One region of the Cellulomonas sp. P1_C4 genome, then DNA from elsewhere that is predicted to be linked to it. Evidence: riboswitches for the same ligand, from Rfam matches in the RefSeq annotation. Region 1 holds a riboswitch; each other region holds the start of a gene.
What was found. Region 1 has a riboswitch for S-adenosylmethionine ahead of AC1DYZ_RS19500 (nitroreductase family protein). Riboswitches for the same ligand answer to the same signal wherever they lie in the genome.

Region 1 (8,761 bases):
CGGTCGGGTCGCTCAGGGTCAGCTGCTTCTGCAGCAGGGTCTCGAGCTCCGGGTCGTCCAACCGGTAGAAGTTGGTCGCCGCCGTCGAGTACTGCGTGCGGAGCACGTCGCCGTCGGCCCGGCTCAGGTTGCCCCAGACCAGGTCGAACGACCCGTCCTTGAGCTTCGCCTGGAAGTCCGGGACCGCGCCGCTCCACAGGGTGGCCTCGATGCCGTTGGCCTTGAGCTCCTGCTGGATGAGCTCGACCGACGTCTGGTTGGGGGAGAAGTTGGTGATCCACGCGAGGACCGGGGCGAGTCGCGTGCCGCCCTTGGCGTAGATGCCGTCCGACCCCTTGGCCCAGCCGTCGTCCTCGAGGACGGACGCGGCCTTCTTCGGGTCGGTGACCAGGTCCTTGCTCAGGTCCGCCACGCCCGGGGTCGTGCTGGCCAGCGGGCCCTTGGCGACGGCGAACCCGTCGTTGAGCGCCGTGTCGCGGACCTCGGTCGGGTTGACCGTCAGGGCGATCGCCTCGCGGACGGCCGGGTCGGAGCCCAGCGCGCCCGACTCGTTGAACGTGAGTCCGAACGTGATGCCGGGGTTGGCCCGGTGGACCACGTCGAAGCCCGACGCCGAGAGGGTCTCGATGTCCGTCGGCTGCACGCCGCCGATCACGTCGACCTGCTCGGACGTCAGCGAGCCGGTGCGCACGCCCGCCTCGGGGATCACCTGGAACGTCACGCTGTCCAGGTGGGCCTTGCCGGTGTTCTCGCGCCCGTCGGGACCCCACGCGTAGTCGTCGCGGGCCGTCAGCACCGTCTCGGTGTCCTTGGTGTAGTGGTCCAGCGTGAACGGACCGGTGCCGACGACGCCCGTGCCGCTGGCGCGGTCGTCGAACGGGACGGCGAGCGTCGAGTCCGCCAGCAGGCCGAGCGCGACGGTCGACGTGGCCTGCGGGAACGCCGAGTTGGGCGCCGAGAAGGCCACGGTGACGTGGGTCGGGTCGACCACGGTGGTGCTGGCGTAGCCGATGAAGCTCGGTGCCGCCGAGCTCTTGGCGCCGGCCGCGACGATGTCGTCGAAGTTCGCCTTCACGGAGTCGGCGTCGAACGGCGTGCCGTCGGAGTAGGTGACGTCGTCGCGCAGGGTGAACGTGAACTGCGTCGAGTCCGCGTTGGCCTCCCAGGCGGTGGCGAGCCACGGCTTGAGCGAGCCGTCCGCCGGGTCCTGCCAGGTCAGCGAGTCCACCAGCTGGCGAGTCACGTACAGGGTGTCGTTGCCCGAGCCGATGCCGGCCGGGTTGAGCGAGATGGGGTCGTTGCCGATGGCGAACGTCAGGTCGCCCCCGTCGACCGCCTCGGCGGTGGCGGAGGCCGTGGCGTTCTCGTCGGCACCCGCCTCGTCCGTGCCCGACGAGCAGGCGGCGAGCAGGAGGGCGGTGGTGGCGAAGCCGGCGATGAGGCCGGCGTGACGGCGCGAGGGTCGTCGGACAGACATGGGTGATGCTCCTAGCTGGGGGATGGTGGGTGACGGGTGCTGGGCTCAGTCACGTCGACACGAGGTCACGACGCACCCCCTCCACCCGTGCGCACGCGGACGCCGGGGATCGCGGAGAGCAGCTCGGCCGTGTACGGATCGGTGGGGTGGGCGAACACGGCCTCGACCTCGCCCTGCTCGACCACGCGTCCGCGCTGCAGGACGGCGACCTCGTGGGCCACCTGCCGCACGACCGCCAGGTCGTGGGAGATGAAGAGGTAGCTGACCCCGAGCTCGGACTGCAGGTCGGCCAGCAGATCGAGGATCTGCGCCTGGACTGACACGTCGAGCGCGGACACCGGCTCGTCAAGCACCACCAGCTCCGGGTTGAGCGCCAGGGCGCGGGCGATGGCCACGCGCTGACGCTGACCGCCGGACAGCTCGGCGGGCCGCCGGTGCAGCACCGTCCGGGGCAGGGCGACGACGTCGAGCAGCTCGGCCGCCCGGGCGGCGCGCTCGGAGCGGGACCCGACGCCGAACGCCTGCAGCGGTTCGGTGATGATCCGCTCGACCGTGTACCGCGGGTCGAGCGACGCGTACGGGTTCTGGTAGACGACCTGCATCCGCCGGCGCAGCAGGCGCAGCGCCGACCCGTGGGTGTGCGTGACGTCGGCCCCGTCCACCAGCACCGACCCCGAGGTGGGGTTGACCAGCCGCAGGGCGAGCCGTGCGGTCGTGGACTTCCCGGAGCCGGACTCCCCGACGAGCGCCAGGGTGCGGCCCCGCGGCAGGACGAACGACACGTCGTCGACCGCCCGCAGCGTGCCGCCGCCGGCGGACCGGGAGAGCGCGAACTCCTTGGTGAGGTTGCGGACCTCAAGAGCGGGGACGGCGGTCGGCGGGACCGGAGCGGCGATGGTGCGGGCGCCGCGCAGGCTGGGTGCCGCGGCGAGCAGCGCGCGCGTGTACGGGTCGCTCGGCGAGCCGAGGACCTGGTCGGGCGTTCCCTGCTCGACCACGCGGCCCTGCGACATGACGACGATCCGGTCCGCGCGGTCCGCGGCCACGCCGAGGTCGTGCGTGATGAGCAGCACGCCCGTGCCGGTGCCGATGGTCAGCTGCTCGATGTGGTCGAGGATCTGACGCTGCACCGTCACGTCCAGGGCGCTGGTCGGCTCGTCGGCCACCAGCAGGCGCGGCTGGGCAGCGAGCGCGATGGCGATGAGCACCCGCTGCCGCATGCCCCCGGAGAGCTCGTGCGGGTACTGGCGCGCCCGCACCTCGGGGTCGCTCAGCCCGGCGCGGCGCAGGGCCTCGACGGCCTCGATCGCGGCGTTCTTGCGGTCGGCGAGGCCGTGGATGCGCAGCACCTCGGCCACCTGCTCGCCCACGCGGGTGACGGGGTTGAGCGACACGGTCGGGTCCTGCGGCACCAGGCCGACGAGGAGCCCGCGGACCGTGCGCAGCTCGCGCTGCGAGGCGCGGGCCATGTCGTGCCCCAGCAGGTCGATGCTGCCGTGGTCGATGACGGCGGCGGGGGCGAGCAGCCGCACGACGGCTGCCGCGGTGGTCGACTTCCCGGAGCCGGACTCGCCCACGACGGCGACGGTCTCGCCCGCGTCGACGTGAAGGGACACGTCCCGGACCGCGCGGACCGTGCCGCGGCGGGCCTTGTAGGCGACGGCGAGGTCGGTGATGGTGAGCAGACGCTCGCTCATGCGGCACCTCCGTCGGGATGGTCGACCGCGCGGGAGATGCGGCCGGCGGCGAGCACGCTGATGGCGATGGTCAGGCCGGGCAGGGTGGTCAGCCACCAGGACGTCCGCAGGTAGTCGCGACCCCCGGAGACGAGCGCTCCCCACTCGGGCGCGGGCGGTGGGGCGCCGTAGCCGAGGAAGCTCAGAGCGGACACCGCCAGGATCGCGGCCCCGAGCTGCAGGGCGGCCAGGACCACCACCGGACCCGCCGCGTTGGGCAGCACGTGGCGGAACAGGACGGACCACCAGCGGCTGCCGCCCGCGTGCGCGGCCTCGACGTACACCGACGACCGGACGCGCAGCACCTCGGAGCGCATGATGCGCGCGACGGTGGCGACGCTGGCCAGGCCGACGGCGATCGCGACCTTGACCGTGCCGAAGCCGAGCGCGGTGATGAGCGCGAGCGAGAGGAGCAGGGCCGGGATCGACAGGAGCACGTCGACCGCGCGCATGACGATGTCGTCGAACAGGCCGCCGACGAACCCGGCGAGCAGGCCCACGAGCGCGCCGACGAGAAGCCCGACGCCGACCGCGACGAGCGCGGCCTCGAGGGTCAGGTGCGTGCCGTGCACCACCCGCGTGTACAGGTCGCGGCCCAGCTGGTCGGTGCCGAACCAGTGCGCGGCCGACGGGGCCTGCAGCTTGTCGGCGGGCACGCCGGTGAGCGGGTCGCCGGGAGCGAGCACCTGGGGCACGAACGCGGCGACGAGCAGGAGTGCGAGCCAGGCGATCGCGAGCAGCAGCCCGGGCTTGCGGGCGAGATCGCCCAGCCAGGCGAACCGGCCCGGCGTCGCCGCGTCCTGGCGGTCGCGCAGGGCGTCCGCGAGGCGGTCGGGCGAGGTGGCCGCGAAGTCGTCGGGCGCCAGCTTCTCGTTCAGGAGGTCGGTCATCTCACACCCCCGCCGTCACGGGCCGGCGGGCCGGCGCGACGTCGTCGGCCTCGACCTCGGTCGGGACCGAGACCTTCGTCGGCCGCGTGCGCCGCGCGATCCGGGGGTCCAGCAGCGGGTACAGCAGGTCGACCACGAGGTTGACCAGCACGAAGACCGCCGCGGCGAACAGCACGATGCCCTGGACCACGGGGATGTCCTGGGCGCTGACCGACGTGGCCGTGAGCCGGCCGATCCCGGCGCGCGAGAACACGGTCTCGGTGACGACGGCGCCGGCGAGCAGCTCCCCGATCACCAGGCCGATCACGGTGAGCGCCGGCAGGGAGGCGTTGCGCAGGGCGTGCCGGAAGTGTACGCGGGTGGCTCCGGCGCCCTTGGCGCGCGCGGTGTCGACGTACGGCTGGCCGAGGCTGTGCCGCAGGGACCGCGAGAGCATCTGCGCGATGAGCGCGGCCGTCGGCACCGCAAGCGTCACCGCGGGGAGCACGATCGAGGCGAAGCCCTTGTTGCCGACCGCGGGGAAGATCGGGTTCGCGAACGAGAACCACTGCACGAGCATCAGGCCGAACCAGAACGACGGGATGGCCACGCCGAGCGGGGGCAGCCCGAGCAGGGCGTTCGACAGTCCGCGGCTGCGCACCAGCGTCGCCACGATCGCCAGACCGCCGCCGAGGAGGAGGGCGAGCACGAAGGCGGCGACGGCGATGGCCGCCGTGGGCGGGATGGCCTCGGCGATCAGGCCGGTCACCGGGCGGTGCAGGACCACCGACGTGCCGAGGTCGCCGCGCAGGACGGCGCCGAGCCGCGTCACGTACTGGACCGGCAGGGGCTGGTCGAGCCCGTACTGCGCCCGGAGCGCGTCCAGCTGCTCGGGGGACACGTCGGACGACTCGCTGCCGTACATCAGCGAGACCGGGTCGCCCGGCAGCGCGTAGAGCACGACGAACGAGACCGTGTAGGCGGCCCACAGCACCAGGAGCGCCTGCGCGAGGCGGGCTCCGATGTAGCGGTTCATGTCCCGGCCCGGGGGATGGCGCGCATTGATCGTCCTCGTCCTGCCGGAGTGGTCCGGCGCATCTGTGCTTGCACGGCGGGTGCCGTGCCGGGTAGTCACCTGGAGCACCCCGTCACGCGAAGGGTTGCTGCCCGACCAGCCAGGGCTTGTCGTCGGGGCTCGAGACCGCGGCGAAAGTAGGCACGCCGTGTGGCCCCGTCAACGATCTCGCGCGCCTTCTCACCAGGTGGACACGCCGTCTCAATCCCGTCACGTCGAGACGCGTTCGCCCGTCCGGCCCCGCGTCGTCTCATGGGCCGCCACCGGTTTCCGTGTACCGGGATGTGAGAAGGCTGTCCCGATCGTTGACATCGCCCGACGCGCAGTCGACCCTCCTGCGCAGGTCAGGAGCTCCGCCGTCTGGCTCGGCAGGCGGAGCAGCAACCCTCGGTGACGTGGGGTGCTCCCGAGCAAGACCCGGCCCGCCGGATCACGGCGGGCAAACGTCCGACACCCCGGAGCACCGTCTTGTCCGTCGATCTCCTCCCGTCCTCCGTCGCCGCGCGCTACGGCGGTGCCGCACCCGCCGAGGTCGCGACCTKGGACGTCATCGAGCTCCAGCTCGCCCACCGGTCCGTGCGCCGCTACCTGCCCGACCAGGTCACCGACGCCGAGCTCGCCGCCGTCGTGGCCGCCGCGCAGTCCGCCGCCACCAGCTCGAACCTGCAGCTGTGGAGCGTCGTGGCGGTCCGCGACGACGCGCGCCGGGCCGTCCTGGCGGCGCTCGCGGGCGATCAGGCCCACATCACCCAGGCCCCGCTGCTGCTCGTCTGGCTGGTCGACCTCGGACGCGCGCACGCCATCGCGGCCGCGCACGAGGCCCCGACCGACGGCGCGGCCTACCTCGAGACCGCGGTCGTCGGATTCGTCGACGCCGCCKTGGCCGCGCAGAACGCCGTGCTCGCCGCCGAGTCGCTCGGCCTCGGCACCGTGTACATCGGCGCGCTCCGCAACCGTCCCGCGCAGGTCGCGGAGGTGCTGCACCTGCCGCAGCACGTGTTCGCCGCGTTCGGCCTGGTGGTCGGGCGGCCGGACCTCACGGAGAACGCCCGCATCAAGCCCCGCCTGCCCCAGTCCGCGGTGCTGCACCACGAGACGTACGACGACGCCGAGCACGCCGACGCCGTCGCCGCCTACGAGGGCCGCATCGGCGACTTCTACGCCGAGGAGGGGCTGTCCCACTCGTGGGTCGAGCGGGTGCTCGCCCGGCTCTCCGGGCCCGCCGCGCTCAACGGCCGCGACCAGCTGCGGTCGGCCCTCCAGGCGCAGGGGTTCCCGCTGCGATGACGACGACCACAGCCACCGGGGACGTCACGCTGACCGTCGTGCCGTGGACGCACCCCCATGCAGGTCGCCTGCGCGACCAGATGGACGTCGAGCTGGCTCCGCGCTACGAGGACCTCCGCGAGCACCGCGGCCCGCGAGTGCCCGTCGACCCGGCGTCGATCCTGGTGACCTACGTGGCCTACGACGGGGACCGTCCCGTCGGGACCGCCTCGCTGCGGCGCGCCGGTGGCCAGCACGAGGTGAAGCGGGTCTTCGTCGCGGCCACCCACCGCCGGCGAGGCCTCGCCGCCCGGCTCCTCGAGGCCGTCGGGGGCTGGGCGACCGACGCGGGTGTGCGCACGATCGTCCTCCAGACGGGCGTGAGGCAGCCGGACGCGGTCGCGCTGTACGTGCGCGAGGGCTGGCACGCGATCGAGCCCTTCGGCGACTACGTGGGTGACCGGCTGAGCCTCTGCTTCGCCAAGGACCTGTCATGAGCCGCACCCTCGGACCGCTGTCCGTCTCCCCGGTCGGCCTCGGCGGCATGTCGCTGACCGGCGCGTACGGCACCGCGGACCGCGACGAGTCCGTCGCCACCGTGCAACGAGCACTCGACCTGGGCGTCACGTTCTTCGACACGGCGGACGTGTACGCCGACGGCGAGAACGAGCGCCTGCTCGGCCCGCTCCTCGCGCCGCACCGGGACCGGGTGGTGCTGGCGACCAAGGTCGGGCTCGGCGTGCCGGGCCGCGAGGTCGACGGGCGGCCCGAGCACGTGCGCCGCGCGATCGACGCCAGCCTCGCGCGCCTCGGCTGGGACCACGTCGACCTGTACTACCTGCACCGGGTGGACCCGCAGGTGCCCATCGAGGAGACGGTCGGGGCGCTCGCGGACGTGGTGCGCGCGGGCAAGGCACGCCACATCGGGCTCTCGGAGGCGTCGGCCCGCACGATCCGCCGCGCGCACGCCGTGCACCCGATCGCGGCGGTGCAGAGCGAGTACTCCCTGTTCCACCGAGGGGTCGAGGACGAGGTGCTGCCGACGCTGCGCGAGCTCGGCATCGGCTTCGTGCCCTTCTCGCCGCTCGGCCGCGGGATCCTGACCGGCGCGGTCACGTCGACCGCGTTCGACCCGGGCGACACCCGTGCGCGCCACGAGCGGTACCAGGGCGAGGCCTTCGCCGCGAACGTCCGGCTCGTGGCGCGCCTGCGCTCGCTCGCCGACGAGCGGGGCGTGCCGGCCGCCCGCCTCGCGCTGGCCTGGGTGCTCGCCCAGGGCGACGACGTGGTCCCGATCCCCGGCACCCGGCACGCCGCCCACCTGGCCTCCAACGTGGCCGCGGCCGACCTCGAGCTCGGCGAGTCCGACCTGGCGACGATCACCGCCGCCGTGCCGGCGAGCGCGGTGCTGGGCGTCCGCCACCCGCAGCCCCACCTGCTCGACGGCTGACCAGCCCCCACCAGAAGGAGACCCCCATGACCGACACCGCTTCCCGCCCCGGCGCGCCCGCGGAGCACCTGAGCCTCGAGGAGGCCGCGGCGCTCGCGCCCGTCGTCAGCCCGACGGAGGCCGCCGCGCGCGTCGCCGCCGGCGCCTTCCTGGTCGACGTGCGCAGCGAGGCCGGCCGGTCCCGTACCGGTGCCATCCCGGGCGCCACGGTCGGCGACCGCTACGCGATCGACGAGGAGTTCGACCTCACGGCGGCCACCCGCCACGCGCCGGTGCTGTCCCTGGACACGCCGATCGTCGTCGTGTGCGGCTCGGTGCGTGGTTCCGGACCGGTCGCCGCGGAGCTGCGGGCCAAGGGCTTCACCAACGTGGTCCACGTCGAGGGCGGCTTCCCGGCGTGGAAGGACGCGGGGCTGCCCGCCGAGGCGCCCGTCGGATGAGCACCCCGTCCACCGCGTTCCTCGACGAGCTGCAGGCCCTCACCGAGCGGCGGCGCGCGTCGTTCGTCCCGCTGACGTCGCCGTTCCCGGGTGCCGACGAGCCGTCGCGCGCCCTCGTGCGGGCGGCGGCCAAGGCAGGTGAGGGCGACGTGCTCGAGGTCGCCCACGCGATCCACGCCCATCCGGAGGAGGCGTTCCGCGAGGTCCGCTCGGTCGCCGCCATCGCGGACCTGCTGCGTGGCCGCGGCGTGCCCGCCACGGTGGGCTCGCACGGGCTGGCGACGTCGCTGCGCGCCGGTCTCACGTCGGCCGGTCCCGACGACGGCTCCGTGCGCACCGACGCCGGCCCGACCATCGCGATCCTCGCCGAGTACGACGCCCTGCCGGGCGTCGGCCACGCGTGCGGCCACCACCTCATCGCGGGGGCGGCGACCGGGGCGTTCCTCGC
Region 2 (6,622 bases), on a different contig from region 1:
GGTGGCGGGCGGCGAACACTCGGGGCTCGTCGGCCGGCGGGCGGGCAGGCGGCGGGGACAGGACGAGGGACTCGTCCTGGTGCAGATAGGCGGTGGACACGGTCACTCCGAGGCTGTGAGGGACGGACGGGACGGGGGCGGGTCCGTACAGAGCCACTTCTCGAACGCGAGCGGCCCGATGTCCTCGGGGTCCGCGGCGGTGTCGAACAGCGGGGTGAACCCGGTGGCCAGGTAGAGCGCCGCGGCCTCCGGCTGGCGCGGGCCGGTGGTCAGGTACAGCCGCTGGTAGCCGGCTTCGACGGCTCGCGTCTCGAGCTCCGCGAGCACCCGCCGGGACAGGCCGCGGCGGCGGTGTGCCGAGTGGGTCCAGATCCGCTTGTACTCGGCGGTGCGGACGGTCGGCAGACCGTCGGCGTCACGCGTCCCCGGCCGGGTCAGCCGCGCGGCGTCCCCCAGCTCGGGCTCGGCGCGCAGCCGGAAGGCACCGCCCGCGACCGCCTCGCCGTCCTCGAGCAGCAGGATCAGCGCACCGTCCGGGGCGGCGAACTGGGGTGCCGGGTAGCGCTCGAGCTCCTGGCGCAGCGCGTCGACGCCGAAGCGGTCGCCGTAGCGCGACGAGTACTCGTGCGCGAGCTCGTCGAGCATCGGTCGCACGGCCTCATCCAGCAGGCCGAACGAGGCGACGGTGAGCTGTGCGCTCGTCGTGGTCGTCGTCATGTCAGGCCGTCGCGGCGTAGCTGGCGGCGGCGAGCGGGAGCCCGAGGGTGTCGCGCAGCGAGGTGCCGGGGTAGCCGGCGCGGAACCGGTCGGCGGCGCGCAGCAGCGGCACGACGCCGTCGACGAGGGCGGGCAGGTCGGTGTGCACCGACGAGGGCCGCACGACGAACCCGTCGGCGATCTCGTCGTCCACCCAGGTGGAGACGAGCTCGGCAAAGCCCGCGGTGGTGCCGACGAACGACAGGGTCCCGGTGTCGACGCCCTCGAGCTCGGCGAGCATCTCGTGCCGGGCCACCGCGCTCGCCCGGTCCGGGCCGACGACGAGGTGCACGTCGACCAGGACGCGCACGTCGCGGCGGTCGCGACCCGCCGCGGCGACCGCGGCCAGCACGCGGAGCCGGGCCMGCGCGGCGTCGTCCGGACCCGTGGCCCGGACGCGCACGACGTCGGCGTGCCGACCCGCCAGGTCGAGGGCGGCGGTCGAGTCGGCACGCACGACGACCGGCGGCCGGCCCTGCGGGGGGCGCCCGGCGGCGGTGGACGGCTTCGACGCGAAGTGCACGCCGTCGTGGGCGACGAACCGGGGCCGCACGGGYGCGCTCTCGTCCCACCGGTCCCAGTGGCGCTCGACGACCCCGACAGCCTCCGCCGCGCTCCCCACTGCCGACAGCTCGACCGACGTCGAGCGCGGGCCGGCCGTCGGCACGTCGTCGATCCGGGTGTCCCAGCCGACCTGCCAGCCGGCGCGTCCGTGGCTCGCGTGGTCGATGGTTGCGATGGCCTTGGCGACGTGCGCCGGCGCGGTGTGCGTGGTGCCGACGGTCGAGACGAGGCCGATCCCGGAGGTGCGCKGGGCGAGTCGGGCGGCGACGAGGGCGGCGTCGAGCCGGCCCTGCAGGGCCGTGTTCCGGCTCGGGTGCAGCGCGAAACCGTCGTCGAAGACCACGAAGTCGAGGGCGCCGCGCTGGGCGACGGCGACCAGCTCGAGCAGGCGGGCGGCGTCGAACAGCCGCTGGCCCTGGGAGCCGTGGTCGCGCCAGGCGGCGGCGTGGGCGCCGGTGTCGCTGAGGTCGATGCCGAGGTGGGCGTGGCGGGTCGAGGCAGGCACGGGGGGTCCGTTCGTTCAGGCGGGAAGAGGGCGCGCGCTCCTCGCCGAGCGCAGCGGCGCTTCGGGGGTACGCGTCGCACGCCCCGGTCGCGGGGCGTGCGGAGGGTGGGTCAGCGCGTCAGCGGCGACAGAGGGCCGGACAGGAACGCGTCAGCATCGAACGGGTGGTGGCCCCGGTCGCGTCCATGGTCCGTCCCTTCGTCCCGGCGGTTGCCGGGGCTCGCATGTTGTCGACGGCGGGACAGATCCCGCCGTGACCAGGTCCTCACCCGGGGCACCCCACCATGCGGAGGGTTGCCATCCAGCTAGCCGGGGCTTCGCACTGGAAATCTTGACCTTATTGGTAGGGAATTTAGACAGGGACCGCGGGGGCGTCAAACATCGGACCACATCGTGAGATGGAATGTCCGACAGTCGGTCGCTTTGCCGGATCGTGCGCGGCAGGCGCACGATGACTTCTCGGGACGTCGTCGGCTGTCCCCGGGCGGAGGTGGGGCGTGGCACGCACGAAGGTCGCCGCCCTCGTCGCGACCGCGGTTCTCGTGCTGACCGGGGCGTGCTCGGGCCCGACAGACGTGCCGCCACCGGCACCCGTGGTGGTCGCCGCTCCGGTCGCCGTGGCCAAGGCCGCCGCTCCCGCGGTCCCCGCGCCGCCGCCGGCCGACCTCGCCGCGCTGCCGGTCACCGACCCCCTGCACGTCGTCGCCGGCCTGCCCGGCACGGACGGGCTCCCGCAGCGCGCCAACGACGACCCGTCGCTGGGCCGCTGGCAGACCGTCGTCGTCGTGCGCGACACCGCCGCACGGGTGGCACCCGCGGGCGCCGCCGTCGGCGTCGTGCCCGCGCTGACCCTCCAGGTCCGCACCACGCTGCCGGTGATCGACCAGCGCGGCCGGTGGCTGCGCGTCATGCTCGCCACCCGCGGCGCGCTTCCCAGCCAGGACGCCGCGCAGGTGAACGACCGCAGTGCGTGGATCGACGCCGCCGACACCGAGGCCGCCGGGACCGGCTGGACCGTCCAGGTGGACACGGCCGCGCAGACGATCACGGTCGACGACGGCGCGTCCACGCGGGTCTTCCCGGTCAAGGCGACCGGCAGCCCGGACAAGCCGACCCCGCACGTGCCCGGGTTCCTCGTCGGCACCCGATGGCTGGAGCCGGGCACGACCACTCCGCGCGTCCTGCTGCTCTCGACGCAGAGCGAGACGATGGACGACTACGACAAGGTGACGGGCACCTCGGCGACCGCGATCCACACGACCACGCTGCGCGGCACGGGGGCGGTCTCCAACGGCTGTGTCCGGGTGGCGGACGACGTGCTCGACCTGCTGTGGCAGGCACCCGCCGGGACGGTCGTCACCATCGTCGGCTGAGGCTCTCGGCGCGCGCCGGGGCTCCGACGCACCTAACCTCCGGGAATGCGTCCCCTGCCGCTCCGTCGCCGCGCGCTGCTGCGTGCCGGGGCGTTCGCGATCGCGTTCACGGTGCCCGTCGCCGTGCTCGCCTACGTGGTGCGCGCCCAGGTGGAGGACGTCCTGCGCCTCGACCGGCAGGCCATCGAGGGCGCCACGTCGTTCACGCGCGCGCACCCGGAGCTCCAGCACGCGCTGGTCGTGTGGCAAGGGCTCTTCCAGGCGAAGTGGGTGAATCTCGCGGCGACCCTGGTCTGCCTCTGGGTGTGGCGGCGCCACGGCCTGACCACCCGGGCGCTGTGGGCGTTCCTCACGATCATGGCCGCGTGGGCGGTGCAGCTCGGCGCGAAGGGCCTGGTGCAACGGACGCGACCGGTGGTGCAGGACGCCCTCGAGCACGCGCCCGGCTCCAGCTTCCCGTCGGGCCACGCGACGAACACGGCCGCGGTGGCGCTGACCCTGACCCTGCTGCTCTGGCCGCTGCTCGGGCGCCGCGGACGGATCATCGTCCCGGTCGTCGCGGCCGCCGTCACCCTGCTCACCGGGCTCGACCGCGTGCTGCTCGGCGTGCACTACCCCTCCGACGTCGTCGCGGGGTTCGCGCTCGGCACCGCCCTCGTGGGCGCGTCCTACCTGGGCTACAGCGGCTGGTCCGCGACTGCTCCCGAAACGGAGGAATGATGCACACCTTCCTGCACCGCTATGAGCTCGACACGACGGCGCCCACGCGCAAGGAGGCCTGGAGGGACTTCGCGGTCCGGGTGCTCGTGCCCGCCGTCGGGCTGTGGGTGGTCGTCGTCGGCGTCGGGTTCCTCATCACGGGCCCGTTGGGTGGGCTGCCAGGCGAGGCCGCGGTCAACCGCTGGTTCGTCTCCATCCGGACGCCCGCCCTGAACTCGGTCACGGCCGCCCTGTCGGCGATCGGCACCACCGAGTTCATCATCGGCGCCTGCCTGCTGTTCGTCGGGCTGTTCTGGTGGCGCACCAAGCAGTGGTGGCTCGCGATCGTGCCCGCGCAGGCGATCGCCGTGCAGGCCGCCGTCTTCATGACCGCGGCCCTCGTGGTGGGCCGCGAGCGCCCCGACGTCGAGCACCTCGACGACTCCCCGCCCACGTCCGCGTACCCGAGCGGGCACACCGGCGCCTCGACCGCGTTCTACGTCACGCTCGCGATGGTCGCCCAGCGGATCGGCAACCCGGTCGCCCGGGTGGTCGTCACCGTCCTGTGCCTGCTCGTGCCCGTCGGCGTCGGCACTGCCCGGCTCTACCGCGGCATGCACAGCCCGACGGACGTGCTCATGGGCGCCCTGAACGGGCTGGTGTGCGCGTTCCTGGCCTGGAACTACCTGCGCCTCGACGTCTCCGGCACGACGACCGGCACCGCGACGGAGCGCGTCGGCCTCAGCCGCTGAGGCCCGTGGCATCATCGCGAGGTGCTCCAGAACCCGAAGTTCGCCACCGACGACCCGGGCGCGCTGCGCGCCCTCGTGGACGGCTACCCGTGGGCGACGCTCGTCTCCGCCACGGACGACGGGCTGGCCGCCAGCCACTACCCGATGCTCTGGGAGGACCGCGCCGACGACGCGATGTCGCTGGTCACGCACCTCGGCCGCCCCGACGAGCTGAACCACCGGCTCGACGGCTCCGACGTCCTCGTCATCGTGCAGGGGCCGCACGCCTACATCTCGACCAGCTGGTACCCCGAGGGCCAGTTCGTGCCCACGTGGAACCACGTCAGCGCGCACCTCACCTGCCGGCCCGAGGTCCTGTCGGCGGAGGAGAACTACGCCGTCCTCAGCCGCCTGGTCGAGCACTTCGAGGGGACCGGCGAGGGAGCGCGGCTCCTGCCGGCGTACGACGGCCCCGCCCGTGCGATGGCGCGCGGGACGGTCGGCGTGCGGCTGCACGTCCGAAGCTTCCGGATGGTCGAGAAGCTGAGCCAGAACAAGCCACCGGAGGTCGTCGACAGGCTCGCTGACGAGCTCGAGCGGCGGCCGTACGACCTGCACGCCGCGCTCGCGGCCGAGATGCGGCGGGCGAACCTGGCCTGACCTGGCCGCCGGCCGTATCTCCCCCTCCGGCCCCCACTCCTCCTCGGTGAGCGACCCCACCCGGGGCCGCCGGGCCCGGCGCCGACCGGCGCGGGCAACCTGGGAGGGGTAACCATGGGGTTCTACGTGAAAGACCTGTACGTCCAGCGCGTGCCGAAGTTCCCGTGGCACGACAAGCTGACCAACCCGCCGACGGTCCCCGAGACCTCGCCGATCATCCGCGTCGCGGCACTGTCGCCGCAGATCGCCCAGGTGCAGGCACGCGGCGGCGGCGGCGTCTTCCTGCCCGCCGACGACACCACGCTCTACACGATCCCGACGTCGATCACCCCGATCGTCACGCCGGTCGGCCGGCTCCAGGAGGCGGACCTGCAGCAAGTGCGCGAGACGCTCACGGTGACGCTGCGGGCCGTCGAGCAGCAGATCGAGGCCATGAAGCCGTCCGCGGAGGACCTCTCCTACGCGACGTCCGTCCTCAAGGGCTGACCGATGTCGACGCCGCCCGGCGGGCGCCTCGCCCGGATGACCCGCACCGCGGTCGTCCGGGCGGCGGCGCTCGCCGGGTGGGTCGGTCAGGACGAGCTCACCGCCGTCCTCTACCGGTCCGGCGGCACGGCGCTCGACCCCCGCGAGGACCCCCGCCTGCCGCGCTTCCTCGTCGACCGCGCCGAGCGGTCCGTGGCGGGCGCGCTGGAGCACTACGACAAGTCCCGGACCGAGCACTGGAACGGGTGGACCGCGGCGGGCACCGACACGTCGACGCAGGTGCACAAGGTCTACGTCAGCCCCACACTCCCCTGCCTGCCCGAGGCGCTGCCGGTCGTCTTCGCCACCGCCGTCGCGCTCGAGGTGCCGTCGTGGAAGGTCGGTGCCGACGCCGCCGGGCTGCACCGGGCGGACAAGATCGTGCTCTACCTCCCGTCGGCGCAGCGGGCCGACGAGTGCGCCGCCGTCCTCGCGGACGCGCTCGGCGGGCTCGAGGCGCAGGGCGTGCCGTTCACCGGCCAGGTCGGCGCCACCGGCATCGTCTCCCGCGGCCGCGACCAGGGCCGGCAGAGCTGGCGCGCGGTCCTGTGCCGCACCGTCGCCGAGTCGCTGGTCGACCGGCGCGCGACCCTCGGACCCGACGCCCCGCACGCACGGGTTGCCGACGATGCGCTGGCGTCGCTCGCCGCCGCCGTCGACGTCGTGACGTGGCAGCCCGACAGCCGGGTGCCCGCATGACCGCCGCCGAGCTCCGCTACGTCCTGCACGGCGACGTGGAGTCGGTGCCGATGCCCGACGACGACGAGGTGCTCGTCGCGCGGCGCGGCAGCCGCGTCCCACCGCAGCTC
Region 3 (13,129 bases), on a different contig from region 1:
GGTCCCGAACAGGTAGCTGAGCAGCGCGTGCCCCAGCGCGGTGCGCCGCATCGCGGACGACCCGAGGTCGGTGTCGGAGATGGCGAAGCTCATGCCCACGGTGACGGCGACGTAGGCGAAGTCGGTGTACCGCGGCGCCTCCTGCATGTGGAAGTCGATGCCGCCGGCACCGTCGCTCAGGTACATCCGCGCGTACCGCAGCGCGAACACGGTGTGGATGGCGGCCCACGACGTCAGCACGCTGGCCAGCACCGCGATCGTCGGCAACAGCTGGCCGATCTCCTTCTCGACGAGCACGATCCCGACGCCCGCGAGCGTCACCACGGCGGCGGCGAGGACGACCGCGTGGGCGCCGAACCGCGTCGGCTCCTCCCGCGTGGCGTGCGACGCGGTGTCGTCGGGGCCCATCGACGAGATCGCCGCCCACGTCCACACGACGAAGACCGCGGCCACGGTCGCCCAGCCCGCCAGGATCGCGGCGACCGCCGACGACCAGCCGATGATGCCGGCGACGACGACCCCGGCCAGCACGCCGACCAGCAGGCGCACCAGTGACGACGAGTTGCTCACGCCGTCAGTGTTCCGCGCCGGACCGACGGGATCGGGGAGGCGTCAGCCGGCGAGTGTGTCGAGCGCCTGCGCGAGGTCGTCGATCAGGTCCGCCGGGTCCTCGAGGCCCACCGAGAGCCGGACGGTCGTCTCGGCGATGCCGACGGCCGCGCGTCCCTCAGGACCCAGCTTGCGGTGCGTGGTCGTCGCGGGGTGCGTGACCATCGACTTGGCGTCGCCGAGGTTGTTCGAGATGTCGACGATCCGCAGCGCGTCGAGCACGCCGAACGTGACCTTCTTGGCGACGTCGGGCTGCGCGCCCTCCGGCACCGCGAGGTTGAACGTCACGACGGTGCCCCCGCCGGACTGCTGCGCGAGCGCGAGCTCGTGCTGCGGGTGCGAGGGCAGGTACGGGTAGCGGACCAGCGAGACGCCGGGCTGCTGCTCGAGCCACGTGGCCACCTGCAGCGCCGACGCCGTCTGGTGCCGCACACGCAGCGACAGCGTCTCCAGGCCCTTGAGCAGCACCCACGCGTTGAACGCCGACAGCGACGGGCCGGTGTTGCGGATCAGGGTCTGCACGGGACCGTGCACGTACTCGTCGGTGCCCAGGATCGCGCCGCCGAGCACGCGGCCCTGCCCGTCGATGTGCTTGGTCGCGGAGTACACGATGACGTCCGCGCCGAGCTCGAGCGGGCGGGAGAGCACGGGCGTGGCGAAGACGTTGTCGACGATCACGGTCGCGCCCGCGGCGTGCGCGAGCCGGCTGACCGCGCCGATGTCGACCAGGTCCTGCATCGGGTTGGACGGCGTCTCGAAGAACACCACGTCCGCCGGCGTCGACAGCGCCTCCTCCCACTGCGACAGCTCGTGGCCGTCGACGTAGTCGGTGCGCACCCCCCACTTGGCCAGGATCTCCTCGAAGATCACGACGGTGGACCCGAAGAGCGCCCGCGCGGACACGATGCGCGACCCCGACTGCACGATCGCGGCGAGGGACGTGAAGACGGCGGACATGCCGGACGCGGTGGCGTACGCGGCCTCGGCGCCCTCGAGCAGGCGCAGGCGCTCCTCGAACGTGGACACCGTGGGGTTGCCGTAGCGCGAGTAGAGGAAGCGGTCGGCCTCGCCGGCGAACGCGGCCTCGGCCTCGGCGGCCGCGTCGTAGACGTAGCCCTGCGTGAGGAACAGCGCCTCGGAGGTCTCCTGGAACTGCGAGCGGACCAGCCCGCCGCGCACGGCGAGGGTGTCGGGGCGCAGGTCGGTGCGCGGGGTGCGGCGGTCGTCCCAGTCGCCGGGACCGGGGACGCGGCGGGGGCTCATGCCTGGCGCCAGGGCAGACCGGCGGCACGCCAGCCGGAGTGGCCGCGGTGGCCGTCCGCGCCGACGTCGCCCTCGAAGCCCTCGAGCACGTTGTAGGCCGGACCCAGTCCCGCCGACGTCGCGGCCTGCGCGGCGGCGATCGAGCGCACGCCCGAGCGGCACAGGAAGACGACGGGCCGCCCGGCCGTGACGCCGGCGTCGGCCAGCTGCTTGAGGAACTGCGGGTTGGGCCGTCCCGACGGGTACGACACCCACTCGACCAGCGCGGAGCGACCGTCGATCTGGGCGGGGTCGGGGATGCCGACGTAGCGCCACTCGGCGTCGGTCCGCACGTCGACGAGCACGGCGGTCTCGTCGGTCGTGAGGAGGTCCCAGGCCTGCTGGGGGGTCAGGTCGCCGGCGTAGCTCATGCAGATCCTCGTCTCATCGGTCCTGGCGGTAGCACCCTCGGCCGAGCACGTGGTGCCCGCGGGTTGCTGCGGCGTCGTCGAGCCAGATCTCTCAGCCGCTCTGGATGGTGCCGGTGATGCTACGCGCGGCGGCACCATCGCTCCAAGTAGTGGACAAGGTGTCCCGGCAGGCGAGACGAACCGCGCGGTGCGTTGACAGGCGCTACGGGCTGCCGCGACCCTCGTTGCAGGTCATGAGCGCCAGCGTCAAGCCCCGGCTCGCTGGCCGGCAACCCTCCTCCGCGGTGGGGTGCCCCGGGTGACGACCTGGCCGTGTCCCGTCCGGGACCCGGCAAGCGCGGGGTTCCACCTGTCGTAGGTGTTCCCCCGGAACGTGTCGGAGGACTTCCATGACCATCATCGCCGAGCGCGCCTCGTGTGCCTCCGTCGACGAGGTGAGCGCGCTGCTCCCGGTCGTCGGCGGCACCACCACCGTCCCGCTGGTGGACGGCACCCAGCGCGTCTACGCCAACCTCGACTACGCCGCCAGCGCCCCCGCCCTCGAGGCTGTGGCGGCGCGCGTGACTGAGGTGCTGCCGCTGTACGCCTCTGTGCACCGTGGTGCCGGCTACCTGTCGCAGGTGTCCACCGCGCTCTACGAGTCCGCGCGCCAGACCATCGCGCGGTTCGTCGACGCGCGTCCCGACGACGTCGCGATCATCACCCGCAACACCACGGACTCGCTCAACCTCCTGGCGGGAGTCGTGCCGGAGGGCGGTCGCGTCCTCGTGCTGGACGTCGAGCACCACGCCAACCTGCTGCCCTGGGTGCAGTCGTCGGAGCGCCACGGCAACCGCACGACGATCCTGCCCATCAAGCACACCGTGGCCGCGACGCTCGACGCCCTGCGCACCGAGCTCGCCCGCCAGCCGTACGCGCTGGTCACGATCACGGGCGCGTCCAACGTGACGGGGGAGGCGCTGCCGATCGACGAGGTCGTGGCGCTCGCCCACGCCGAGGGCGCCCGGGTGGCCGTCGACGGTGCCCAGCTGGTGCCGCACCGCGGGTTCTCGTTGGCGGCGACCGACGCCGACTACGTGGCGTTCTCGGGCCACAAGACGTACGCGCCGTTCGGTGCGGGTGCCCTGGTCGGGCGCCGCGACTGGCTCGACACGGGCACTCCGTACCTCGCAGGGGGAGGTGCGGTGCGCGACGTGCGGGCCGATCGGACGGTCTGGCAGCCGGCGCCCGCGCGCCACGAGGCGGGTTCGCCCAACGTGCTCGGCGCGATCGCCCTGGCCGAGGCGTGCGACCAGCTGGCGGCCCTCCCCGCCGGCGCCCTCGCCGCGCACGAGGAGGCCCTCCGGGCGCGCCTCGTCGAGGGGCTCTCGGGCATCGACGGCGTCGAGATCGCGCGCATCTGGCCCGACTCCGCCGCGCCCGTCGGCGTCCTCACGTTCACCGTGCCGGACCACGACCCGGGCCTGGTCGCCGCGTACCTCGCCGCCGAGCACGGCATCGGCGTGCGCGACGGCCGGTTCTGCGCCCACCCGCTCCTTGCGCACCTCGGCGCGTCGGGCGGGGCCATCCGGGCCTCGGTGGGCGTCGGCACGACGAGCGAGGCGGTCGACCGTCTGGTCGTGGCCCTCACCGAGTACCTCGCCACGGGCCCGCGCGTCCGCTACGAGGTGATCGACGGCTGCTGGGCCGTGGTCGAGGACACCCGCCCGCTGCTCGCCGTGCACGGCTTGGACCACCTGGCCGCGACGGCCGCGGCCGCTTGCGGACCGGCCCTAGACGACTGACTGTCAGTCCCGCCGGGTCGAGAACGTCACCCCGCCGCCAGAGCGGCACGTCGAGGTGACGTTCGGTGAGCTGCCGAACTCGTCGTCGATCGGCCGACAGGATGGTGCCGTGACCACGCCGCCCGCCGCCGGGCCCGCCGTCGGGCTGCTCGGGGTGCTCGCGTTCCTCTGCGAGCTCGTGATGATCGGGCTGCTGGCGGTGGCCGGGTGGCGCCTCGGGACGAGCTCGCCGACGTCGATCACGCTCGCGGTGCTGCTTCCCGCCGTGGCCATCGCGATCTGGGCCCGGTGGATGGCACCGACCTCACGGCACCGGCTCCGGCGCGGGCCCCGCGTCGTGGCGCAGACGGCGCTGTTCATCGCGGTCGGCACGGCCTGCATCTACGCCGGACTGACCACCTGGGGGATCGTCTTCAGCATCATCGCGTCGGCCGTCTTCGCCGGAGCGAAGGACGCCGAGCACCCGCGGCGGACCTGACCTGACCAGGGCCGATCCGCCGGCGAGCTCGCGAGTGTGCGACGAATTCGTGAGTCGCGAGGCACGACTTCGTCGAAAACCCACGACCTCACGATCCCGACTGCATCCGGGAGCCGCGTGACCGGCGAAGAGGAGGCAGGGCGCCCTCCGGTGCCCGCGCGGTGCGGCGCTCCGGCGTCGGCCGCGACCGTCGTCCGCAGGAGCTCACCATGAGGATCCGTCGTACGCTCTCCGTCCTTGCCGTCGCAGGTGTCGTCGCCGGCGGGGGACTCGCCCTCGCACCCGCGGCCAGCGCCGCAGCCCCACCCACCGGCACGTCGAGCCTGGCGGCCCTGCTGGCGTCGGACGGCGACACGTTCGACCGCAACTGGCGCGACTTCGACATCCTCGACCAGGCGGTCGGCGCGGTCCTCGCCGCCAAGCCGTCGAGCCCGGTCGGCGTCCTCGCGGACGGCACGGTCCCGCTGACGGCGTTCCTGCCGAACGACCGCGCGTTCCAGTACCTCGCTAAGGACCTGACGCACCGCTGGTACGGCAGCGAGCAGGAGGTCCTCACGGCGCTCGCGGGCGCGGTCGGCATCGATGCCATCGAGCAGGTGCTGCTCTACCACGTGGTCCCGGGCGCGACGATCGACTCCGCCACTGCGCTGGCCAGCGACAACGCGGTGCTCACGACCGCCCAGGGCGGCACGTTCACGGTCGACGTGATCTCGAAGCGGTTCGGCATCGTGCAGCTGCGCGACCAGGACCGCAACGACCTGAACCCGTTCCTGATCCCGGGCAAGCTCGACCTCAACAAGGGCAACGTGCAGATCGCGCACGCGATCACGTTCGTCCTGCGCCCCGCGGACCTCTGAGACGCAAGGACTCTGCAGGATCCGGCGCGGCGAGCCCGGATCCTGCAGAGTCCTTCAGGCCAGAGGCGTGACCGTTCCCGTCAGGTGCGGCTTGCCCGAGCGGGCGTCCCAGCCGGCGAACGTGAACCCGTCGGACCGTGACCGCGCGATCCGCACGGTCACCGTCCCGGGCAGGAGCACGGGCTTCACGAAGTCGACGGACCAGTCGAACGCGTCGCCGCGGCCCGCGCCCACGTCGGCGAGAGCGCGCGAGGCCGTGTACATGCCGTGCGCGATGGCCCGGGGGAACCCGAGGGCCTTGGCCGACAGCGCCGACAGGTGGATCGGGTTGCGGTCGCCTGACACCGCCGCGTAGCGCCGGCCGATGTCGCCGTCGAGCGTCCAGCGGCCGGTGGGCGTCAGCGGGACGAAGGTCGGGGCGTCGTCGTCGGCAGCCGAACCCTCCAGGTGCACCCCGCGCGCCAGGTAGGTGGACACCCCGCGCCACGCGAGCGTGCCGTCGACCGAGACCTCGGTGACCAGGTCGACCTGCGTGCCGGACCGGTGCGGCCGGAGGTCGGCGGCGGACGCGCGGATCTCCAGCACGTCGGACAAGGACAGCGGGCGCAGCTGCGAGACCCGGTTGGCCACATGCACCAGGCCGACGAGCGGCAGCGGGAAGTCGGACCGGGCCATGAGTGCCGTGGCCACCGGGAACGCCAGCACGTGCACGAAGCCGGCGGGAAGCTGGTCGGAGGCTGACTCGCCCAGCAGGTGCTGGTACTCCGTCAGGCGCTCGGACGACGCCCGTACCCCGCGGACGACGTACGAGACGCCGGGCAGGACCGACGGCCCGGAGCGCACCCGGCGGGCCACGGCGAGCCCGGCCCCGCGGGCGTACAGCCCGCCGAGCCCCGGTACCTCGGGCAGGACGACGGTCGTCACTGGCCCACCATGTTCTGCCCGCACACGCGCAGCACGCGCCCGACCACGCCACCGGCGGCGGGGGAGGCCAGGAACGCCACGGTCTCGGCGACGTCGACCGGCTGACCGCCCTGCTGCAGCGAGTTCAGCCGGCGCGCCACCTGCCGCGTGACGGCGGGGATGCGCGCGGTCATCTCGGTCTCGATGAACCCGGGGGCCACCGCATTGGCGGTGCCGCCGAAGGCCGCGAGCAGGGGCGCGGTCGCGCGGACCATGCCGATGACGCCGCCCTTGGACGCCGCGTAGTTGGTCTGGCCGCGGTTGCCGGCGATGCCCGACGTCGACGCCAGCGACACGATCCGCGGGGCGTCCGTGAAGTCGCCGGACGTCAGCAGCGCCTCGTTGATCCGCAGCTGTGACGCGATGTTCACGGTGAGCACCGAGTCCCACTTGTCCGAGGACATGTTGGCCAGCAGCTTGTCGCGCGTGATGCCGGCGTTGTGCACGACGATGTCCAGCCGCCCGTGCCGCTGCAGCGCGTGCTCCAGCAGCCGCTCGCCGGCGTCCGCCGCCGTGACGTCGAGCTGGAGTGCCGTGCCGCGCACGCGGTTGGCGACCGCGACCAGCTGCTCGCCGGCCGCCGGCACGTCGACCGCGATGACGGTGGCGCCGTCGCGGGCGAGGGTGTCGGCGATCGAGGCGCCGATGCCGCGAGCGGCGCCGGTGACGACGGCGACCCGACCCGCCAGCGGCTTCTCCCAGTCCTCGGGGAGCGCACCGGCGGCGGAGTCGACGGCAAGCAGCTGACCGTCGACGAACGCGGACTTGGTCGACAGGAAGAACCGCAAGGCGCCGAGCACCGACGGGGCCGTGACCGCCACACCGTCGTCGAGCACCACGCCGTTGCCGGTGGACCCGCCGCGTAGCTCCTTGGCCAGCGACCTCAGCAGACCGTCGACGCCCTGCCGCGCGGCCGCGACCGCCGGGGCGTCGTCGGAACCCGCGGCGCGCGAGACGGTGACCACGCGAGCGCCGCGGGGCAGCGACTTGAGCACGGCGCCGGCGGCCATCACCGGCTCCGCCAGCTGGTCGGGGTGCGTCAGCTCGGTGAGCGCGAGGACCACCGCGGCGTACCGGGTGCCGGGCGTGGCGTTCCGGTGCACGTCGAGGTCCCAGTCGTGCGCCAGGACACCGGACAGCACCTCGGACTCGGGCCCGCGGCCGAGCACCAGCACGGCCCCGGCGACCAGCGGCTGTCCGGGCTCGTAGCGCCGCAGGGGCGCGGGCTGTGGGAGCCCGAGCTGTTGCGCGATCTTCTTGGTGAACCCGCTGTTGACCAGGTTGAGGTAGGTGTCGCTCATGGTCAGGCCGCCTCGAGGATCGCGGTGAGGCCCAGCCCGCCGGCCGCGCAGACGGACACGAGCGCGCGGACCGGTGCGTCGGACCCGAAAGCCACCTTGCGTCGGTGCAGCTCCTTGCTGACGGTCGCGATGATCCGCCCGCCGGTCGCGGCGAACGGGTGCCCGGCGGCCAGCGACGAGCCGTGCACGTTGAGCTTCGCCCGGTCCACGGTGCCGAACGCCCCGTCGAGCCCGAGCCGCGTGCGCCCGAACTCCTCCGACTCCCACGCCGCCAGCGTGGTGAGCACAGTCGCCGCGAAGGCCTCGTGGATCTCGATGAGGTCGAGGTCGGCCAGCGTGAGCCCTTGGCGGGCGAGCAGGCGCGGCACAGCGAACGCCGGGGCCATGAGCAGCCCGTCGTCGCCGTGCACGAAGTCGACCGCACCGGCCTCGGCGTCGACCACCCAGGCGAGCGGGACGAGGTCGTGCGACGCGGCCCAGTCCGCGGAGCCGAGCAGCACCGCCGACGCGCCGTCGGACAGCGGCGTCGAGTTGCCCGCCGTCATCGTCGCGGGGGTGTCGAGCGTGAGGCCGAAGGCCGGCTTGAGCTTGGCCAGCTTCTCGAGCGAGGAGTCGGCGCGCAGGTTGGCGTCGCGGGTCAGCCCGCGGAACGGCGTGACCAGGTCGTCGAAGAACCCGGAGTCGTAGGCGGCGGCCAGGTTCTGGTGGCTGGCCAGCGCGATCTCGTCCTGCGCGGCGTGCGTGATCTCCCACTTCGCCGTGGTCAGCGCCTGGTGCTCGCCCATCGACAGGTGCGTGCGGGGCTCGCCCGTGGTCGGGGCCGACGGCGCGAGGTCCTTCGGCCGGATCTGCGCGATCGCCGCGAGCTTCTGCTTCGCGGTGCGGGCCCGCGACAGATCGAGCAGCGCGCGGCGCAGGCGGTTGCTCACGGCGATGGGGGCGTCGGACGTGCTGTCGACGCCGCCCGCGATGGCGGACTCGAGCTGGCCGAGGCGGATCTTGTTGCTCAGCGAGACGACGGTCTCGAGGCCCGTGGCGCAGGCCTGCTGGACGTCGTACGCGGGGGTCTCGGCCGACAGCGCCGAGCCGAGGACGGCCTCGCGCGTGAGGTTGAAGTCCTTGCTGTGCTTGAGCACGGCGCCGGCGGCGACCTCGCCGATGCGCTCGCCCTGCAGCCCGAAGCGGGCGACGAGCCCGTCGATGGCGGCGGTCAGCATGTCCTGGTTGCTCGCCCGCACGTACGGTCCGCCGGCGCGGGCGAAGGGGATCCGGTTCCCGCCCAGGACGTAGGCGCGGCGCACCTCGGGGGTGGTGGGTACGGGGGTCGGGGTGTTGTCGGCCATGGGCGCGTTCCTCTCGCATCGTCGTCGAGCGCAGGGAGGTGTCGAGCTGGGTGCGCTCGAGATGACGTTGTGTCCGAAACCCACAGTACCTGATACCTTCGGTCTCGTGAGCCCTGTCACACCGGGCCCGTCGACGACGAGGGCCCTCACGCTGCTGAACTCCGACGCCGGTCGTGCGCGACCGGCGCTTCCCGTACCCCCGACCGTCCGCCGACCCCCCGAGGACGCCTTCGCCGCCGACGGCCGCTCCACCCGCTGGGCCGACCACCGCGAGGCCCGTCGCGCCGAGCTGGTCCGCATCGCCCGGCGCACCGTCCACCACAAGGGCCCCGACGTCTCCATGGAGGAGATCGCGGCCGCCGCGGGGACCTCGAAGTCGATCGTCTACCGCTACTTCGCCGACAAGACGGGCCTGCAGATCGCTGTCGCCGAGGCCGTCGTGCTGCAGATCCAGGGGGCGCTCGAGGGCGTCCTGCGGATCGCACCGACCCCGCGGGACGGCCTGCGGGCCATGGTCGCGGTGTACCTCGAGATGATCGAGTCGTCGCCCAACGTCTACGCGTTCGTGACCCGCAACGGGTCGGTCGAGTCCGGCGGGCCGCTCGGGCACTTCCTCGACTCGGTGACCGCGATGGTCGCCGCCCCGTTCGCCCGCGGCCTCACCGAGGAGCACGACGGCCGGCGGACCGCACGCCGGCCCGAGGCGTCCGAGGGGGCGCACCCCGAGGACACGGCCCTGCAGGCCCGCGTCGCCCTGGCCGAGTCCTGGGCCGCCGGCGCCGTCGGCTTCGTGCGCGGTTCCGGCGAGTGGTGGCTGGCCCACCGCGACGAGCCCGGCAGCCCGGACCGCGAGGAGATCACCGCCCAGGTCGCCGCCTGGCTCTGGGCCGGACCCGTCGGGCTGCTGGCCCGTGACCGTCACCGCACCACCCCTGACCACACGATCGCCCCGGAGGACTCTCGATGACCACCACCGCCCCCCGCCCCACGGTCGAGGCACCCGACTCCGGGGACCCGCGGCTCGACGCCGACGTCACCAACGTCGACATCGAGCATCTGCACCGGGTGCTCCTGGGGCACTACCCGGAGCTGCGCCTCGCGGCCCGCAAGCTGTTGGCCGACGAGCGGTTCCACCGCATCGAGGGCCAGTCGCTGGCGGACCACCGCGAGCGGGTCCTCGGTCAGCTGCGGCTGCTGGCGACCGAGGGCGACGTGCACCGCTCGTTCCCCGAGCGGTTCGGTGGCGCCGAGGACCACGGCGGCTTCCTCGCGCGGTTCGAGGAGCTCACGCACGCGGACCCGTCGCTGCAGATCAAGTCGGGCGTGCAGTGGGGCCTGTTCGCGTCGGCCATCTACCACCTGGGCACCGAGCGCAACCACGACGAGTTCCTGGCCGACGCCCTGTCGGTCAAGGTGCCGGGCGCCTTCGCGATGACGGAGACGGGCCACGGCTCGGACGTCGCCGCCATCGGCACGACCGCCACGTACGACCCGGAGACGCAGGAGTTCGTCATCCACACGCCGTTCCGCGCGGCGTGGAAGGACTACCTGGGCAACGCCGGCCAGCACGGCACGGCGGCGGCCGTGTTCGCGCGGCTGATCACCGCGGGCGTGGACCACGGGGTGCACGCGTTCTACGTGCCGATCCGCGACGAGGACGCGCTCGAGTTCCTGCCGGGCGTCGGCGGCGAGGACGACGGGCTCAAGGGCGGCCTCAACGGCATCGACAACGGCCGGCTGTGGTTCGACCACGTCCGCATCCCGCGCACCAACCTGCTCAACCGGTACGGCGACGTCGCCGAGGACGGCACCTACTCGTCGCCCATCGCGAGCCCGGGCCGCCGCTTCTTCACGATGCTCGGCACCCTGGTGCAGGGCCGCGTCTCGCTGGACGGCGCCGCGGTGACGGCCGCGCGCGTGGGCCTGACCATCGCGATCACCTACGGGAACCAGCGCCGCCAGTTCAACGCCGCCTCGCCCACCGAGGAGGTCGTGATCCTCGACTACGCCGAGCACCAGCGCCGCCTGCTGCCGCTGCTCGCGGAGACGTACGCCGCCGGGTTCGCGCACGAGGACCTGCTCGCCGCGTTCGACGACGTGTTCTCCGGCCGCAACGACACCACCGAGACCCGCGAGGACCTCGAGACGCTCGCCGCGGCACTCAAGCCGGCCTCGACCTGGCACGCGCTGACCACGCTGCAGGTCGCCCGCGAGGCGTGCGGCGGCGCCGGGTTCCTGGCCGAGAACCGGCTCACGGGGCTGCGCGCCGACATGGACGTCTACGCGACGTTCGAGGGCGACAACACGGTCCTGCTGCAGCTCGTCGGCAAGCGCCTGCTCGCCGACTACGCGGCGCACTTCAAGCACCTGGACGCGACGAAGGTCGCCCGCATGGTGGCCGAGCGCGCGTCCGACGCCGCCCGCTACCGCACGCCGCTGCACCGCGCCGTGCAGACGATCGCCGACGTGGGCGACCCCCGCCGCTCGGCCGGCCAGCTGCGCGAGACGGCCACCCAGCGCGAGCTGCTGGTGGACCGGGTCGAGACCATGGTCGCGGAGATCGCGCAGGCCCTGCGCCCGGCCCAGAAGGCCGACCCGGCCACCGCCGCGGCGCTGTTCAACGCGCACCAACACGAGCTGGTCGAGGCGGCCCGCGCGCACGCCGAGCTGGTCCAGTGGGAGTCGTTCACCGCGGCGCTCGAGCGGGTCACCGACCCGGGCACGCGCCAGATCCTCACCTGGGTCCGCGACCTGTTCGGCCTCACGCTCGTCGAGCGGCACCTCACCTGGTACCTGCTCAACGGCCGGTTGTCCGCCGGTCGGGCCCGCACGGTGACGTCGTACATCGACCGCCTGCTGGCGCGGCTGCGTCCGCACGCGCAGAGCCTGGTCGACGCGTTCGGCTACGAGCAGGCCCACCTGCGTGCGCCCATTGCGTCGGGCGCGGAGCAGGCCCGGCAGGACGAGGCCCGCGCCTACTACCGGGCGCAGCGCGCGTCCGGTGACGCCCCCGTCCCGGAGAAGCACCAGCGCTGACCCACGAGCCGCGCGCCTATCCGGCGCGCAGACCGGACCCGGCCCGTCGCCCCGCAACCCGCGGGGAGGCGGGCCGGGCCTCGTCAGGACGGGTTGCAGCGCGCCGCGATCATCTCGAGCGGGTCGACCACCGACCGCCACGGCTCGAGGTTCCACGTGGCCTTGTCCGGTGCGCCGAGCTCGTGGCACTCGAGCTGGGCCTGCATGCCGGGGGTGTCGGCGTCCGGAGCCTGCGCGACGACCTGCGCCCAGAGCCCCTCCTGCGCCGCGCGGCTCCGCTCCCGTGCCCAGGCGCTGGGCGTGACAGCCAGTGAGCGGCCGCCCTCGGCCTCGCCCCAGACGGCGCTCTCGACCGCGACGGAGGCGAGCCAGAGGTCCACCGGGCCGGGCGTGGCACCCGCCGTGGCGAGCCGGACCACCTCGGGGCTCACCTGCTCGAGCTCCGTGCCCCACGGCTCGGTGCTCACGCCGGCGACGAACATGCCGGCGTTGTCGCGGACCGCGCCGGTGCCGTCGGAGAGGGCCGTGAGGGTCATGCCCTCGGGCGCGGCCAGCCGGGCGTCGCCCCCGGGCACGCTCAGCCGGGCGGAGCCGTCGTCCTGCGGGACCGCCTGGGCGGCCGGGGCCGCGATCACGACCGTCACGGTTCCCGACGAGAGCGGCACGCCGGTCGCGCGGATCGTCGCCGGGTCGTCCGGGTCCGCGGTGGCCGTGGGGGTGGGCGTCGCCGTAGGCGTGGGGGCTGGCGTGGTCGGGGCGGGGGAGCAGCCGGCGAGGGCGAGCAGCACCGCGGCGGTCGCGAGCGCGGACCGGAGCGGGGTCATCGCCACCGGTGCGCGGCGAGGTCGTCAGGCACGGCGGTCCTCCTCCTGGTCACGGCCACCGTAGGCGATCACCGCGCGTCAGCGGAGCCAGACGCACTCCGACGGTGACACGACGGCCGGGTCGGCATGCGGGTCGCTGCGGGCGACCACCGCGCCCGGGGTGAGCCGCGAGCGGCCAGGAGCTGGTTGCCCGGGAGCGTGAGCCCAAGTAACTGGTCCGGATTGCTCGTCGGAACCGGGCCGCGGCGGGTCCTGGACGCT

Region 2: it holds a riboswitch for S-adenosylmethionine, as region 1 does, so the genes downstream of both, AC1DYZ_RS16550 (LLM class flavin-dependent oxidoreductase) here and AC1DYZ_RS19500 (nitroreductase family protein) in region 1, are expected to answer to the same signal.
Region 3: it holds a riboswitch for S-adenosylmethionine, as region 1 does, so the genes downstream of both, AC1DYZ_RS00775 (rhodanese-like domain-containing protein) here and AC1DYZ_RS19500 (nitroreductase family protein) in region 1, are expected to answer to the same signal.

What each region holds. Positions count from the first base shown of each region.
Region 1 covers NZ_JBFUAI010000034.1:6,866-15,626, forward strand. Annotated here, with positions in the region: gene AC1DYZ_RS19480 (ABC transporter substrate-binding protein) at 1-1,477, opposite strand, end outside; gene AC1DYZ_RS19485 (dipeptide ABC transporter ATP-binding protein) at 1,543-3,174, opposite strand; gene AC1DYZ_RS19490 (ABC transporter permease) at 3,171-4,103, opposite strand; gene AC1DYZ_RS19495 (ABC transporter permease) at 4,105-5,118, opposite strand; SAM riboswitch class IV at 5,178-5,285, opposite strand; SAM riboswitch class IV at 5,500-5,609, shown strand; gene AC1DYZ_RS19500 (nitroreductase family protein) at 5,626-6,444, shown strand; gene AC1DYZ_RS19505 (GNAT family N-acetyltransferase) at 6,441-6,920, shown strand; gene AC1DYZ_RS19510 (aldo/keto reductase) at 6,917-7,873, shown strand; gene AC1DYZ_RS19515 (rhodanese-like domain-containing protein) at 7,900-8,313, shown strand; gene AC1DYZ_RS19520 (M20 family metallopeptidase) at 8,310-8,761, shown strand, end outside.
Region 2 covers NZ_JBFUAI010000021.1:24,072-30,693, reverse strand. Annotated here, with positions in the region: gene AC1DYZ_RS16560 (amino acid ABC transporter permease) at 1-100, opposite strand, end outside; gene AC1DYZ_RS16555 (GNAT family N-acetyltransferase) at 103-717, opposite strand; gene AC1DYZ_RS16550 (LLM class flavin-dependent oxidoreductase) at 719-1,825, opposite strand; SAM riboswitch class IV at 2,044-2,162, opposite strand; gene AC1DYZ_RS16545 (L,D-transpeptidase family protein) at 2,323-3,198, shown strand; gene AC1DYZ_RS16540 (phosphatase PAP2 family protein) at 3,244-3,918, shown strand; gene AC1DYZ_RS16535 (phosphatase PAP2 family protein) at 3,918-4,649, shown strand; gene AC1DYZ_RS16530 (FMN-binding negative transcriptional regulator) at 4,671-5,288, shown strand; gene AC1DYZ_RS16525 (hypothetical protein) at 5,403-5,774, shown strand; gene AC1DYZ_RS16520 (hypothetical protein) at 5,778-6,512, shown strand; gene AC1DYZ_RS16515 (AarF/UbiB family protein) at 6,509-6,622, shown strand, end outside.
Region 3 covers NZ_JBFUAI010000001.1:168,683-181,811, forward strand. Annotated here, with positions in the region: gene AC1DYZ_RS00765 (DUF1345 domain-containing protein) at 1-570, opposite strand, end outside; gene AC1DYZ_RS00770 (O-succinylhomoserine sulfhydrylase) at 613-1,872, opposite strand; gene AC1DYZ_RS00775 (rhodanese-like domain-containing protein) at 1,869-2,282, opposite strand; SAM riboswitch class I at 2,293-2,393, opposite strand; SAM riboswitch class IV at 2,512-2,626, shown strand; gene AC1DYZ_RS00780 (aminotransferase class V-fold PLP-dependent enzyme) at 2,672-4,066, shown strand; gene AC1DYZ_RS00785 (YrdB family protein) at 4,176-4,544, shown strand; gene AC1DYZ_RS00790 (fasciclin domain-containing protein) at 4,754-5,401, shown strand; gene AC1DYZ_RS00795 (MaoC family dehydratase) at 5,456-6,325, opposite strand; gene AC1DYZ_RS00800 (3-oxoacyl-ACP reductase) at 6,322-7,665, opposite strand; gene AC1DYZ_RS00805 (acetyl-CoA C-acetyltransferase) at 7,668-9,008, opposite strand; gene AC1DYZ_RS00810 (TetR family transcriptional regulator) at 9,115-9,975, shown strand; gene AC1DYZ_RS00815 (acyl-CoA dehydrogenase family protein) at 9,972-12,044, shown strand; gene AC1DYZ_RS00820 (DUF2599 domain-containing protein) at 12,128-12,868, opposite strand.